DNA from 2 places in the Nocardioides nitrophenolicus genome. Region 2 is predicted to be linked to the other one. Evidence: riboswitches for the same ligand, from Rfam matches in the RefSeq annotation. Region 2 holds a riboswitch; the other holds the start of a gene.

Region 1 (5,363 bases), 420 kb from region 2:
GAGCCGCAGCGCAGGTTGAAGGTGGCCGCGGTGGTGGCCAGCGCGGTCGGGGTGACGGCGCGCGAGACCGGCGGGGTCACCTTGCAGGCCCGCGGGCTGCCCGCACCGCCGTTGTTGCCCAACAGCGCGAAGCAGTACGTCGTGCCGGCCGTCAGCCCTCCCACGACGGTGCGCGTCCCAGCGATGCCGCGGCCCACGAGCTGGCCGGTCATGATCGGCTCGCCCTCACCCTTGAGGGCGTAGACGTCGTAGGCCGACGCGCCGGGCGCGGGGTCCCAGTCGAGGGTGATCGCGACCGACCCGTCGCGCTGGACCGCCTGTCCGGAGATCCAGGGCGCGGTCGGCCGCGCGGCCGCATCGGCGGAGGTCACCGCGGACGCCAGGCCGAGGGTGACGGCGAGTGCGGTCAGGACGGGAAGCAGACGACGCATGGGCTTTACCTTTGCGTAAAGAAGGGCCTTCACGCAGGTCGATCCCCAAAATGGGTGATGACATACCCGTTCGACACCGGCCGATGGCTCACCAGGGTGAGGGCTCGTAGTCCTTCACGAAGCAGCCGTACAGGTCCTCCCCCGCCTCGCCGCGCACGATCGGGTCGTAGACCCGGGCCGCGCCGTCGACCAGGTCGAGCGGGGCGTGCCAGCCCTCGGCCGCGATCCGCAGCTTCTCGTGGTGCGGCCGCTCGTCGGTGATCCAGCCGGTGTCGACGGCCGTCATCAGGATCTTGTCGGACTCGAACAGCTCGCCCGACGAGGTGCGGGTCATCATGTTGAGCGCGGCCTTGGCCATGTTGGTGTGGGGGTGTCCGGCGCCCTTGTAGCGCCGGGAGAACTGCCCCTCCATCGCGGACACGTTCACGATGTAGGCGCGGCGGGCGCCGTTCTGGACCGCCGCACGCAGCGCCGGGCGCAGCCGGGAGTTGATTAGGAAGGGCGCGATCGAGTTGCAGAACTGCACCTCGAGCAGCTCGAGCGGGTCCACCTCGTCGAGGACCTGGGTCCAGGAGTTGTTGTCCTGGATGTCGGGGATCAGGCCGCCGGCGTCGATGGCCGTGCCGGCGAGATGCTGCTCCAGCGACGCGTTGCCGGCCTTCAGCGCGAGCGCCGTCAGCGACGCGGCGTTGTGGGCGGCCAGCGCCGACTCCGCCGACTCCCCCTCGTGGTGGGCCACCGCATGGTCGGAGAGCGCCCCCGCGATCGCCGCCGGGTGGGCCTCGGAGATCCGGTCGAAGGCGACCATCTCGGGCAGCTCGATCCCGCTCGGCAGCGGCGCGAGCTCGCCCTCGGTGAGGTGGGAGTAGGCGCCGGGCAGCCGGCGTACGGTCTGGCAGGCGTTGTTGATGATGATGTCGAGCGGGCCGTCGGCCGCGACGTCGTCGGTGAGCGAGATGACCTGGGTGGGGTCGCGCAGGTCGATGCCGACGACCTTGAGCCGGTGCAGCCAGTCGGCGGAGTCCTCCATCGCGGCGAACCGGCGCACGGCGTCCTTGGGGAAGCGCGTGGTGATCGTGGTGTGCGCCCCGTCGCGGAGCAGGCGCAGCGCGATGTACATGCCGATCTTGGCCCGGCCGCCGGTCAGCAGCGCCCGCTTGCCGGTGAGGTCGGTGCGCTGGTCGCGCTTCGCGTGGCTCTTCGCGGCGCAGCGCGGGCACAGCCAGTGGTAGAACGCGTCGACGAGGGTGAAGTCCTCCTTGCAGATGTAGCACCCCCGCGCGGTGAGCAGCTCACCGGCGAAGGCGCCCTGCGCGGTGGAGACCAGCGGGATCCCGGCGGTCTCGTCGTCGATCCGCATCGGCGACCCGGTCGCCGTCTTCTCGATGATGTCCTGGTCGTGACGCTGCCGCTCGAGCCGGATCTCGGCCCGGCGCTGCTTCTTGATCAGCTTGTACATGTACGACGCCGCGCGCTTCATGGTGCGCACGTCCTCGTGGTCGGGATCGAGCAGCGGGACCTGACGCAGGACCTTGAGGGTGATGGCGAGCTCGTCGGGGTCGATCCCGGCCAGCCGCTCGTCGGTGTCGGGGCGAGGCACCGCCCGATGGTACGGGGCCCGGCCCGCGGATGCCGTATGCTCGCTGCGCGCCATGATCGGCGTCACAACTCAACATCGCGCCGTTCGAACCCCGGCGGGAGAGTCCCTGTCCCTCGTGGACGGGGCGCCGAAGGAGCAAATCTCCCCAAGAATCTCTCAGGCCCCCTGACCGCCGGGACGAGGCGAACTCTGGAAAGACGGACCGGACCCACCGGCCCGCACCCACGGTGCAAGCCGCCCGGCCGGGCGGTGAAGCTCTCAGGTAGCGATGACAGAGCGGGGAGGCAACCCAGCCACGAGTCCGGCGTACGCCGTGCTCCCCACGAGGAAGCCTCCCGATGACCACACCTTCCGTGACCCCACGGCTCACCCCGCTGCACGACGTCCATGCCGCCCTCGGCGCGTCGTTCACCGACTTCGCGGGCTGGCAGATGCCGGTCCGCTACGCCTCGGAGACCGCCGAGCACCGCGCGGTCCGCACGAGCGCGGGACTCTTCGACCTGACCCACATGGGCGAGATCGAGCTGGTCGGCCCGGGCGCCGGCGCCGCGCTCGACCACGCCCTGGTCGGCCGCCCCTCCGCGATCGGCGTGGGCCGGGCCCGCTACTCGATGATCTGCGCCGAGGACGGCGGGATCATCGACGACCTGGTCGTCTACCGGCTCGCCGACGAGCACTTCCTCGTCGTCGCCAACGCCAGCAATGTCGCCGTCGTCGCCCCCGAGCTGGCCGCCCGCGCGGCGGACCACGACGTCACGGTCACCGACACCTCGGCCGACTGGGCGCTGCTCGCCGTCCAGGGCCCCGCGTCCGCCGAGATCCTGTCCGGGCTCACCGACCTCCACGTCCCGGACCTCACGTACTACGCCATCGACGCCGGCACCCTCGCCGGCAGCGACGTGCTGCTGGCCCGCACCGGCTACACCGGCGAGGACGGCTTCGAGATCTACTGCAGGCCGGGCGACGCGGCGGCGATCTGGTCCGCGCTGAGCACGGCGGGCCAGGCCCACGGGCTGGTCCCGGCCGGCCTCGCCTGCCGCGACACGCTGCGCCTGGAGGCCGGGATGCCGCTCTACGGCCACGAGCTGGACCGCGACACCACGCCGTACGAGGCCGGCCTGGGCCGGGTCGTCGTCCTCGACAAGCCCGCGGGCTTCGTCGGCCAGGAGGCGCTGGCGCGGCGCGAGGAGGAAGGACCGCGGCGGGTGCTGGTCGGCCTGGTCGCCACCGGCCGCCGCTCGCCCCGCGCCGGCTACCCGGTCGTCGACCCCGCGACCGGCGCCGAGGTCGGCGTCGTCACCAGCGGCTCGCCCTCCCCCACGCTGGAGAGGCCGATCGCCATGGCCTACGTCCCGCCGGCGCTGGCCGCCCCGGGCACGCGGGTCCAGGTGTCGCTGCGCGGCACCCTCGAGGACGCCGACGTCGTCGAGCTCCCCTTCTACCGCCGCAACCGCTGAGCCGTCAGGAGTCACCCATGAGCAACCCCACCCACGTCCAGTACACCGCCGAGCACGAGTGGATCGCCCTCGACGGCGACACCGCCAAGGTCGGCGTCACCGCCTACGCCGCCGACGCCCTCGGCGACGTCGTCTACGTCGACCTGCCGGCCGTCGGCAGCACCGTCACCGCCGGCGAGTCCTGCGGCGAGCTCGAGTCGACCAAGTCGGTCAGCGACCTCTATGCGCCGGTCACCGGCGAGGTGGTCGAGGTGAACGACGCCGTCGACGCCGACCCGAGCCTGGTCAACAGCGACCCGTTCGGCCAGGGCTGGCTGTTCGTCGTCAAGGTGACCGCGACCGGCGAGCTGATGGACGCGGCGGCGTACGACGCACTGATCGCGGAGGCATGACCGCCGTGGTGCCGGAGGGGCGCAGGCTCCTCCGGCTGGAGGTACGCAACGCGGAGACCCCGATCGAGCGGAAGCCGTCGTGGATCCGCACGAAGGCGGTGATGGGCCCCGAGTACCGCGGCCTGAAGAAGCTGGTGACGTCCGAGGGCCTGCACACCGTGTGCCAGGAAGCCGGCTGTCCCAACATCTTCGAGTGCTGGGAGGACAAGGAAGCCACCTTCCTGATCGGTGGCGACCAGTGCACCCGACGCTGCGACTTCTGCCAGATCGACACCGGCAAGCCCCAGCCGCTGGACCGCGACGAACCCCGGCGGGTAGCGGAGTCGGTGCAGACGATGGGCCTGAAGTACGCCACGATCACCGGCGTCGCCCGCGACGACCTGCCCGACGGTGGTGCCTGGCTGTACGCCGAGACCGTCCGCGCGATCCACGACCTCAACCCCGAGACCGGGGTGGAGAACCTGGTCCCGGACTTCAACGGCGACCCCGACCTGCTGGCCGAGGTCTTCGAGTCCCGACCCGAGGTCCTGGCCCACAACGTCGAGACCGTCCCGCGGATCTTCAAGCGGATCCGACCGGGCTTCCGCTACGAGCGCTCGCTCGACGTGCTGACCCGGGCCCGCGCGTTCGGGCTGGTCACCAAGTCCAACCTGATCCTCGGCATGGGCGAGACCCGCGAGGAGGTCTCCCAGGCACTGCGGGACCTGCACGAGGCGGGCTGTGAGCTGGTCACCATCACGCAATACCTGCGCCCGAGCGTTCGGCACCACCCCGTCGAGCGGTGGGTCAAGCCCGAGGAGTTCGTCGAGCTCGCCAACGAGGCCGAGGAGATCGGGTTCAGCGGCGTGCTGTCCGGGCCACTGGTGCGCTCGTCGTACCGGGCCGGACGGTTGTACCGTCGAGCCATGGAACTCAGGAGCCAGTGATGGCGCTGAGCGTCTTCGACCTCTACTCCATCGGCATCGGGCCGTCGTCGTCCCACACGGTCGGCCCGATGCGCGCGGCACACACCTTCGCCGCCGGCCTCGCGGCCGACGGGGACCTGCCGCGCGTCGCGCGCGTGCGAGCCGAGCTGTTCGGCTCGCTCGGCGCGACCGGCCACGGCCACGGCTCGGTCAAGGCCGTCATCCTCGGACTCGAGGGTGACGATCCCGCGACCACCGACACGGCGACGTACGACGCCCGGGTGGCGACCATCCTCGAGACCCAGCAGCTCCGGCTCGCGGGCGAGCGGGTGATCCACTTCGAGGCCGACGACGTGGTGATGCACCGCCGGCAGTCGCTGCCCGCCCATCCCAACGGGATGATCTTCACGGCGTACGACGAGGAGCGCGCCGAGCTGCGCGCCCGCACCTACTACTCGGTCGGTGGCGGCTTCGTCCTCGACGACACCCAGGTGGGCGCGGACCGGGTGGTCGTCGACGACACGGTGCTGCCGTACCCGTTCACGACCGGCGGCGAGCTGCTCGCGGTGTGCCACGAG
Region 2 (5,363 bases):
CTTGTGCAGGTTGAGGTGGGACACGTCGCCGCCGAACCTGCCCGGCGCGGCGTAGCCGAGCAGGGCGTTGAAGTTCGCGCCGTCGATGTAGACCTGGCCGCCGTGCTCGTGGACCAGGTCGCAGAGCTCGGTGATGGTCTCCTCGTAGACACCGTGGGTGGAGGGGTAGGTGACCATGATCGCGGCGAGCGTGTCGGTGTACTGCTCGCACTTGGCGCGCAGGTCGACCAGGTCGACGGTGCCGTCGTCGTTGGCCTTGACCACGACCACCTTCATGCCGGCCATCACCGCGGAGGCCGGGTTGGTGCCGTGGGCCGAGGACGGGATCAGGCAGACGTCGCGCTGTCCCTGGCCGTTGGCGCGGTGGTAGTTGCGGATCGCGAGCATGCCGGCGTACTCGCCCTGCGCGCCGGCGTTGGGCTGGATCGAGACCCGGTCGTAGCCGGTGACCTCGGCCAGCCAGCCCTCGAGCTGGTCGATCAGCCGGCGGTAGCCGTCGGCGTCGGCGGCGGGCACGAAGGGGTGCAGGTGGGCGAAGCCGGCGAGCGAGATCGGCTCCATCTCGGTGGTCGCGTTCAGCTTCATGGTGCACGAGCCGAGCGGGATCATGCCGCGATCGAGGGCGTAGTCGCGGTTGGAGAGGCGCGCCAGGTAGCGCAGCATCGAGGTCTCGTTGTGGTGGGTGTTGAACACCGGGTGGGTGAGGAACTCGGTGGTGCGCTCGAGGTCCTCGGGCAGTCCGGCGTCGCCCTCGGCCGACACCTCGGTGACGCCGAAGGCACCGAGGACGGCGCTCAGGGTCGTCTCCCCCGCGGTCTCGCCGAAGGCGACGCCGACGGTGTCGGCGTCGACCAGGCGCAGGTGGATCTCGGCCTCGCGGGCGGCCGCGACGACCGCCTCGGCCCGGCCGGGCACCCGGACGGTGAGGGTGTCGAAGAAGCTCTCGTTGACGACCTCGACCCCCGCGGCCACGAGGGACGCCGCGGCGCGGCGGGCCAAGCCGTGGATGTCGCCGGCGATGGCGCGCAGCCCGTCGGGACCGTGGTAGACGGCGTACATCCCCGCGGTGACCGCGAGCAGCACCTGCGCGGTGCAGATGTTGGAGGTCGCCTTGTCGCGGCGGATGTGCTGCTCGCGGGTCTGCAGGGCGAGGCGGTAGGCCAGGTGGCCCTCGGCGTCGACCGACACGCCGACCAGGCGGCCCGGCAGCTGCCGCTCGAGTCCCTCGCGCACGGCCATGAAGCCGGCGTGCGGGCCGCCGTAGAACAGCGGCACGCCGAAGCGCTGGGCCGAGCCGACGACGACGTCGGCGCCGAGCGCGCCCGGCGCCTCGAGTAGGGTCAGCGCGAGCAGGTCGGCGGCGACGACGGCCAGGCCACCCTGCTCGTGGACGGCGTCGATGATCGGCTCGAGGTCGGGGACCCGGCCGGAGGCGCCCGGGTACTGCACCAGCACGCCGGACACCGGTCCCTCGGGCAGGCCGGCGCCGAGGTCGGCGACCACGATCTCGATGCCGAGCCCCTCGCAGCGGGTGGCGACCACGTCGATGGTCTGCGGCAGTGCGTCGGCGTCGACCACGAACGGCCCGGTGGCCTTGCGGTTGGCGCGGTGGGCCAGGGCCACGGCCTCGGCCGCGGCGGTGCCCTCGTCGAGCAGCGACGAGCCGGCCGTGTGCAGGCCGGCCAGGTCGGAGACCATGGTCTGGAAGTTGATCAGCGCCTCGAGCCGGCCCTGCGAGATCTCCGGCTGGTAGGGCGTGTAGGCGGTGTACCAGCTCGGGTCCTCGAGCACGTTGCGCCGGATCACGGCGGGCGTCACCGTGGCGTGGTAGCCCAGCCCGATCATCGACTCGCCGGGGACGTTGGCGCCCGCGAGCGCACGCAGCTCCGCGGCGGCCGTCTCCTCGTCGACGCCGGCCGGCAGCCCGAGCGGCTCGGAGGAGCGGATGGACTTCGGTACGGCGGCGTCCATCAGGGCGTCGAGAGATGCGTGACCGAGACGGTCGAGCATGGTCTCGACCTGGGCGTCGTCGGGTCCGATGTGACGAGTGACGAAGGGGGCGCTCATGAGCAGGCGTGCTCCTCGGGTCGGGTCGAATGCGTTCGAGCCCTCCCCCTCTGTCGGCGCGCCAGTGCGCCTTCAGAGTTGCCTGCTCCACACGGTCCTGGCGCCTGAGAGGTTCCGGGGAGGGATTGCCCCTTCGGCGCAGACACGGGGTCTGACTCTCCCGTGCGGCATCAACAGCGACTGACAGGCTACCCCACGTTGCGGGCGGCGCGGCGCGCGGCGAGCTCGTCGCCGGCGACCGGAGCCGACGGCTCCGACACGTTGGCGTGCTCGCTCGGGAGCTCGGCGAGGGTGCCCTCGATCTCGCGCCAGACGCCGCCGATGGCGATGCCGAACACGCCCTGGCCACCCTGCAGCAGGTCGATCACCTCGTCATTGCTGGTGCACTCGTAGACCGAGGCGCCGTCGCTCATCAAGGTGACCTGGGTGAGGTCGTCGGTGCCCCGCTCCCGCAGGTGGCTGACGGCGGTGCGGATGTTCTGCAGCGAGATGCCGGCGTCGAGCAGCCGCTTGATGATCTTGAGGATCAGGATGTCGCGGAAGCTGTAGAGCCGCTGGGACCCGGAGCCCTTCGCGCCGCGCACGCTCGGCTCGATCAGGCCCGTGCGGGCCCAGTAGTCGAGCTGGCGGTAGGTGATGCCGGCGGCGTTGCACGCGGTCGGGCCGCGGTAGCCGAGGTCGCTGGGCAGCGGGGACACGTCATCGGTGAAGAGCAGGCCCTGCTCCTCGGCGGCAGCAGTCGCCGCGGTCACGTCCTGACCGACCTTCTCGGGCTGCTGCTCGTTCACGGATCCTCCAGGTCGCGGTGCGGATGCAGGGGGGATTGCACTGCTGTCGTTTCGACTCCCTCACGGTACGGCCGGGGCATCGGGCCGGTCAAAGACGTGACCGGGCGTGTCGCCGAAAACCCTCACCCTGAGCCTGAGGTTCACCCCTCGGCGCCGAAGTCCTCCGGCGAGACGTGGTCGAGGAACTCGCGGAACGCCTCGACCTCGTCCTCCTCCTCGGCGGGCGCGGCCAGCCCGGCCTCGGCGAGCACGTCCTCGGCGCAGTAGATCGTGGTCCCCGTGCGCAGCGCGAGGGCGATCGAGTCGGACGGGCGCGCGCTGACCTCGACGCCCGAGGCGAAGACCAGGGTGGCGTAGAAGACGCCCTCGCGGACGTCGGTGATCCGCACCTCGCTCAGCTCGTTGCCGGTGGCGGCGAGCACGTCCTTCATCAGGTCGTGGGTCAGCGGCCGGGGCGGGACGACGCCCTGCTGGGCGAAGGCGATCGCGGTGGCCTCGACCGCCCCGATCCAGATCGGCAGGTAGCGCTCGCCGGACACCTCCCGCAGCAGCACGATCGGCTGGTTGGAGGGCATCTCCACCCGGACACCCATCACGTCGACCTCGCGCATGCGTCCAGCCTACTGCGTCGGGTCGAGCCGCCCCGGAGGGCTCAGAGCCGGCGCAGCCCGGCCTTGACCAGGGTGGCGTGCAGCCGCACGGACAGGGCGGCGATCTCGCTGACCGCCTCCTCCGCGCGGGCGCTGGCCCCCGCGTCGCGGCCCTTGCGGGGCGTGACGACCTGCTCGATCAGCCCGACCTCGCGGTCGGCCGCGGCGCGGAAGGCGCGCAGGTGGCGCGGCTCGATGCCGTAGTCGGCCAGCTCGCGCGCGGTCTGGGCGATCACCAGGGCGTCGGTGTCGTAGTGGCCGGTCGGCGAGGGGCTGATCAGCGCGAACGACTCGAGCTGGCCGAGGAGCTCCTCGTCGATCTCGGCCACCTTGATCAGCTCCTTGCGCGAGAGTCGCAACCGGTCGGTGCGGCGGAAGGACTCGGGCGCGGGTAGCCCGTCGGCGCCGAGCGCGACGGTGGGCACGGTCGGCACGACCGGCTCCGGCTCCGGCGGCGCCAGGCCGCGGTCGATGGCGTCGAGGTGCTCGCCGATCACCTTGAGCGGCAGGTAGTGGTCGCGCTGCATCCGCAGGATGTAGCGCAGCCGCTCGATGTCGGCCTCCGAGAACTTGCGGTAGCCCGCGGGGGTGCGCTCCGGCTTGACCAGGCCCTCGGCCTCGAGGAACCGGATCTTGGGGATGCTGATGTCCTCGAAGTCGGCCCGCAGCCGGTCGAGCACCTGCCCGATGTTGAGCCGTGGCTCCCGCTCGCCCCGAGCGACGGCAGCAGTCATCCCGCAGCCGTCCCTCAGGCGCTCTCGTGACCCGCGAAGAAGACCAGGCGGTACTTGCCGACCTGGACCTCGTCACTGTCCTTGAGCTGGACCTTCTCGATCCGGTCGCGGTTGACGTAGGTGCCGTTGAGGCTGCCGGCGTCCTCGACGGTGAAGTTGTCGCCGTCACGGCGGAACACGGCGTGCCGACGCGAGACCGTGACGTCGTCGAGGAAGATCCCGCTCTCGGGGTGGCGGCCGGCGCTGACCTCGTCGGCGTCGAGCAGGAACCGGCTGCCGGAGCCCGGCCCCTTCTGGACGACGAGCAGCGCATGGCCGACCGGGAGCGCGTCGACGGCCGCGGCGTCGACCGGGCTCAGGGCGCGGTCGGACGTCTCGACGCCGGCGTTCGCGCCGGCTCCGCCGCCGAACTGGATGGTGGCGGTCGCGTCGCTCACGGGCGCCGGCTCGGGGGCGACCAGGCGGTTCCCGCACTGCGAGCAGAAGCGGGCGTCATCGGGGTTCTGCCGACCACAGGCGGTGCAGAACGGCATCAGTTGCTCCTCACGGTGGGTCTGTTACGAACCTACCGGATCAGTTGTCGAGCTGGGCCTCATATGCGGCGGCGTCGAGCAGCCCGTCGAGATCGGCGGCGTCGGCCGGCACCACCTCGAAGAGCCAGCCGGCGCCGTAGGGGTCGTTGTTGACCAGCTCGGGCGTGGCGTCGAGAGCCTCGTTGACGGCGACCACCTCGCCGGAGACGGGGGCGTACACGTCGCTGACCGACTTCGTCGACTCGAGCTCGCCGCACGAGTCGCCGGCGGTGACCGTCGCGCCCACCTCGGGCAGGGAGACGTAGACGATGTCGCCGAGGGCGTCCTGGGCGTAGTCGGTGATCCCGACCCGCACCGAGCCGGCCGACTCGCCGGGCTGCCGCAGCCACTCGTGCTCGACGGTGTACTTCAGGTCCGCGGGGTTCGTCATGGCCCGAAGGCTACTGCCCGGGGAGATCGCGCGGGTAGGTGACACCTGCTCCGCGCGCGACGACACACCCGTGCGCGCGACTTCCTAGTCGGGAACGGCGAACGAAGGCTGCTCGCGGCGCACCACGGACTCGATGTCGACCGTGCGCAGCTGCTGGACGG

The links. A riboswitch is a leader RNA that binds a small molecule or an ion and turns the genes downstream of it on or off. The one in region 2 is predicted to bind glycine.
Region 1: it holds a riboswitch for glycine, as region 2 does, so the genes downstream of both, gcvT (glycine cleavage system aminomethyltransferase GcvT) here and gcvP (aminomethyl-transferring glycine dehydrogenase) in region 2, are expected to answer to the same signal.

Annotation. Positions count from the first base shown of each region.
Region 1 is NZ_JAFBBY010000001.1:5,161,099-5,166,461, reverse strand. Features, by position in the region: gene JOD66_RS24835 (endonuclease/exonuclease/phosphatase family protein) at 1-431, opposite strand, end outside; gene JOD66_RS24830 (SDR family NAD(P)-dependent oxidoreductase) at 520-2,031, opposite strand; glycine riboswitch at 2,117-2,213, shown strand; glycine riboswitch at 2,219-2,308, shown strand; gene gcvT (glycine cleavage system aminomethyltransferase GcvT) at 2,370-3,488, shown strand; gene gcvH (glycine cleavage system protein GcvH) at 3,506-3,880, shown strand; gene lipA (lipoyl synthase) at 3,877-4,806, shown strand; gene JOD66_RS24810 (L-serine ammonia-lyase) at 4,806-5,363, shown strand, end outside.
Region 2 is NZ_JAFBBY010000001.1:5,581,022-5,586,384, reverse strand. Features, by position in the region: gene gcvP (aminomethyl-transferring glycine dehydrogenase) at 1-2,067, opposite strand, end outside; glycine riboswitch at 2,150-2,240, opposite strand; gene JOD66_RS26790 (MerR family transcriptional regulator) at 2,256-2,855, opposite strand; gene JOD66_RS26785 (bifunctional nuclease family protein) at 2,996-3,466, opposite strand; gene ftsR (transcriptional regulator FtsR) at 3,508-4,239, opposite strand; gene JOD66_RS26775 (FHA domain-containing protein) at 4,254-4,772, opposite strand; gene gcvH (glycine cleavage system protein GcvH) at 4,813-5,202, opposite strand; gene JOD66_RS26765 (DUF881 domain-containing protein) at 5,287-5,363, opposite strand, start outside.